DNA from 2 places in the Enterobacter cloacae complex sp. HYC074_NIDB genome. Region 1 is predicted to be linked to the other one. Evidence: predicted binding sites of a transcription regulator. Region 1 holds the regulator's gene; the other holds the start of a gene.
The links. Region 1 encodes LexA, which represses DNA repair genes until DNA is damaged. Its sites were predicted from a motif close to TNCTGTATGTACATACAGNA; they were not measured.

Region 1 (2,405 bases):
CCCACCACCGGTAATACTACCTGCCAGAGGATGTAGCGATCGGCCAGCTCACGTAGCGCGGGCAACGAGGTGAGTAGCGCGACAATATGCTCACCAAAACAGGCGTACACCAGAGCAAAGACCAGCGCCACCAGGCCCGCCTGACGACAGGCAGCACGCCAGACCTCACGTAACTGGCCGCTTTCACGCGCGCCATAGGCCTGCCCTGAATGCGCCTCGACGGCGTAAGCAAAACCATCCAGCGCGTAAGCGGTAAAGGTCAGTAACGTCATGAGCACTGCGTTGACTGCGACGATTTCAGGCCCAAGACGCGCACCAAAAACGGTTAAGGCGCCAAAGCAGAGTTGCAGCAGGAGCGAACGGAGCATGATGTCGCGATTAAGCGCCAGCAGCTTACGAATGTTGCCGCGCCAGGCCGATTTCAGCAGATCCAGGGTGATACCGCGCATCGCCAGTACGCGCCAGACCATTCCCAAACCAATTAGCAGCGTACCGTACTCGGCAATCGCCGTGGCCAGCGCCGCGCCCCGGACGTTCATGTGCAGCCCCATCACCAGCCACAGATCGAGCATAATGTTAAGCAGGTTGCCCACCACCAGCAGGATCACCGGCGCGCGGGCGTACTGCACGCCCAGCAGCCAGCCCAGCAGGACCAGGTTTGCCAGTGAAGCGGGCGCGCTGAGCCAGCGAATTTCGAGGAACCGCCGGGCCTGTTCCAGTACGGCATCGCTGCCGCCTACAATATGGAGCGCAAGATCAATCAGCGGCGTACGCAACAGAACGATTAACGCGCCGGCACCGAATGCCAGAATGAGCGGCTGAACCAGCGCACGCGCCAGACGCAGGGGATCTTTTGCACCATACGCCTGGGCCGTCAGGCCCGTCGTACTCATGCGCAGAAAAAGCAGCAGCATAAAGAGAAAGCTGGTCGCCGTTGCGCCGATCGCGACGCCGCCGAGATAAATCGGCGAATCGAGATGCCCGATAACCGCCGTATCCACCAGCCCAAGCAGAGGAACGGTAATATTGGAAAAAATCATCGGTAGCGCAAGACGCCACAACGCCTTATCGGCAGAAGTTAGCAATGCCATGGAAATTACCGGAATCAGAAAACAGGCCAGGCTGTAGAGGAACTACAGCCTGTCAGGAAGAGATTACAGCCATTCACCGTTGCGGATAACGCCGACCGCCAGTCCTTCAATAGAGAAGCTCTGCTCGCGGAGATCCACCACAATCGGGGAGAATTCATTGTTTTCAGGCAGAAGCTGCACGGTATTGCCTTGTTTCTTCAGGCGCTTAACCGTCACTTCATCATCAATGCGCGCCACCACGACTTGCCCGTTACGCACGTCCTGCGTTTTGTGTACCGCCAGCAGATCGCCATCCAGAATACCGATATCTTTCATGGACATTCCGCTAACGCGCAGCAGGAAATCGGCGCTCGGCTTGAACATGCCTGGATCAACCTGATAGTGCCCTTCGATGTGCTGCTGCGCCAGCAGAGGTTCACCTGCCGCTACGCGACCCACCAGCGGAATACCGCTCTCTTCTTCCACCAGCAGACGAATACCGCGTGAGGCGCCGGAAACAATCTCAATCACGCCCTTACGCGCCAGCGCTTTAAGGTGCTCTTCGGCAGCATTAGGAGAACGGAAGCCCAGACGCTGCGCAATTTCTGCACGCGTGGGTGGCATACCCGTCTGGCCGATATGATCCCGAATGAGATCAAACACCTCTTGCTGCCTGGTCGTTAACGCTTTCATACCGCCCCCTGGGTGTATATACAGTTATGCTGTGAGTATATACAGTCAAAGGCGATTTTGGAACCAAAAACTGCACAAAAAACCAGGGACTTAATTATTCCTCGAGGCTCATCGGAAATGCGACCAAAGCAGCGTGACCCAGGTGATCGCCGCAGTGATAATCGCCAGCAGTACGGCAGCGGAACCCATGTCTTTCGCCCGGCCAGACAATTCATGGAATTCCGACCCGATTCGGTCAACAACGGCCTCAATAGCGCTATTAAGAATTTCCACTATCATCACCAGAAAGACAGATCCGATGAGCAGTACGCGGGTGATAGCATCAACATCAAGGAAGCAGGCGATGACAACGGCAACGATTGCAGCAACCGCCTCCTGGCGGAAAGCGGCTTCATTAACCCATGCAGCGCGGAAACCTTTCCATGAATAACCGGCAGCTTTAATGATTCGAGTTAACCCAGTGGTATTATTGGCCATTAAAAGAACCTTTTATGATAAATAGCGTCTGTAACTAAAGCCGCAGCGCGTTTTGCTGCAACCTGAAGTATGACGGGTAACAACAGAAATTTTGCGCGCTTTCTGTTATCCTTGCGCCGCAATTGCATTATTAACCAGAGGCTTTACATCGTTTATGTCCGGCTG
Region 2 (2,405 bases), 1.3 Mb from region 1:
AGGCTCCTGCACCGGCTCAGGCACGGGCTGATACCAGGCGGCAAGCTGCTCGCGCTCACGGGCACGGCGCTCTTCCACTTCTTCAAAATAGTACAATGGCGGACGGGATGGCTTCGCTTCCTCCACCACTTCGGGTTCAGACACCGGCGCAACATATGGCTGTTCAGGCACAGCGGGTTCGGGCGTATAAGCCTGATACGGCTGTTGCGGCTCGCTGGCAGGCTCAGACGGATGATACGATTGCTGACACTGTTCCTGCTGCACAGGAATATAGCTTTCAGGCTCCGGCGCAATGGTCGGTTCAGGCGTATGGACGCCTGGCGCAGTCTGCCAGTCCACCTGCGGTTGCTGGATCGCGGACTCCGGTGCCGGAACAGGCGACGACGGCATCACGGCTTCAACAGGCGCAACATGGGCCTGCGCAGCCGTCGTTGCGGCGGCAGCAGCGGCTACCGGTTCAGTCACGGAATGACCATGCAACAGCGGATCGTATTCGTCATACTCACCCGGCGTAGCTCGATGACCAGAGAACAACACATCATCAGGATCGACGGCCGCACCGCGATACTCAATCTGCTCGTCTTCATCCATACGTTTGCCGGAGAAAAGCGCGGCATCCGTTTTACGGCCTAACGGGTTAGCGAATTTTTCAGCAACGCGCTGGCGGCGTGCCAGAGCACCGCGCAGAATACGGGCACGGCGGGATTCACGACGCTGCACAGGTGCCTCGTATTCCTCTTCGTATTCATCTTCATATTCGTCTTCATCGACCCACGTATCATCACGACGGGTACGATTGCTGGCAAACGTCAGCAGAGTCAGAATAAAGCTGCCGATTTTTTCGGCAATGCTCACCCAGGACCAGCCGGTAACCAGCGTCAGGCCCGCCGCCCAGATGCAGAGCAGCGCCAGCGTGCCGCCGCTGCTGTGAAGCATCGGTTGCAGCGCGGAGCTCAACAGGCTGCCAATCACACCGCCGGAGGCGAAATACCAGATGTCATCGGCATTGATCGCCGCCAGTCCGCAGGAGGTGAGGATCAGCGCCAGGGCGCCAATCAGGCGCAGCGAAACGGCAAAATAATCGATGTAGTCGTCGTTCTGTCGATGACGCCAGGCAAACCAGCATCCGCCAATAATGATGACAGGAAGGGTATAGGCCATCACACCGAAAATGAAGAAGAGCGTGTCCGCAAGCCAGGCGCCGGGAACGCCACCCAAATTATGGATAGGCTCATGCCATGCGGTTTGCGACCAGCTGGGATCTGAGGGGTTGAAACTGAGTAAGGCAGCCATCAGCCAGACGGCAAAAAGGGCAATAACAATCAGTAACGCCTCAAGGAGACGACGTCCGCTGCTTAGCTTAGATAATGTGACTTCTTTGTCTTCAGTGTATTCCTGGCTCAAGAAAGGCTCTCCAGGTATCAGGCATGTCCTGCCTGTGTGCTAAAACGGACAACAGCGCCGGGACTCCCCGGCACTGTTGCTGTATGGATTAACAGGAGTGTAATCAAACTACACTGATTTTGCACCTGTTCCGTGTTAGCGCGTCTTAATAACCAGACGATTGCTCTGTTTGACCTCTTCCATCACCACATAAGTACGGGTGTCGTTCACGCCTGGCAGACGCAGCAGGGTTTCCCCCAGCAGCTTACGGTAGGCGGACATATCAGGCACACGGGTTTTTAACAGGTAGTCAAAATCACCGGAAACCAGATGACACTCTTGAATTTCTTCAAGTTTTTGTACAGCGGCGTTAAATTGCTCAAACACATCTGGTGCACCACGATTCAGAGTAATCTCAACAAATACCAGAAGTGAGGCATCCAGATAATGCGGGTTCAGCAGAGCCGTATAGCCCTGAATAAAACCCTGTCTTTCCAGTCGACGCACACGCTCAAGGCACGGCGTCGGGGAAAGTCCCACACGTTTTGAAAGCTCGACGTTGGAAATACGCCCATCCTTTTGCAATTCATTAAGAATGTTACGATCGATACGGTCGAGATCTTTGCCAGGGCGCTTCTTGCTATCTACCATTATTATTGTCTCTCTGTATTCCTTCCCTACTCCTGCCTGGACCCTGTGCACATCACTGTTCAGAGCCTGTACCCGTTATTCATCACATCGCCTGGTTATGTATTAGACGCGATGTGGACTCGGGTTCTGCGGTAAGAAGACCGTTGCCCGAAAGCAGTCACAGACATCACGTATGGCGTCTGTCCACACCATGCGTAGATTTCACTGACCCGGTAAAAATGGCATTTCCGTGCATGTCTATGCGGCATGCAGTTCGTGCGTCTTTTTTTCTTCCTTGAATGTTTTCGCAAAAGCGCAGGGGATTGTCAAAGCAAAACATCGATTTTTAGTACAAGATGCCGGATATTCATTACAGAGGGGTATTAATCCTC

Region 2: a site for LexA is predicted at 1,482-1,501, ahead of O1724_RS08145 (DNA translocase FtsK 4TM domain-containing protein). Genes of this name have one in related genera too.

The regions. Positions count from the first base shown of each region.
Region 1 covers NZ_CP114214.1:393,710-396,114, reverse strand. Annotated here, with positions in the region: gene dinF (MATE family efflux transporter DinF) at 1-1,091, opposite strand, end outside; gene lexA (transcriptional repressor LexA) at 1,155-1,763, opposite strand; gene O1724_RS01910 (diacylglycerol kinase) at 1,872-2,240, opposite strand; gene plsB (glycerol-3-phosphate 1-O-acyltransferase PlsB) at 2,395-2,405, shown strand, end outside.
Region 2 covers NZ_CP114214.1:1,662,359-1,664,763, reverse strand. Annotated here, with positions in the region: gene O1724_RS08145 (DNA translocase FtsK 4TM domain-containing protein) at 1-1,404, opposite strand, end outside; gene lrp (leucine-responsive transcriptional regulator Lrp) at 1,540-2,034, opposite strand.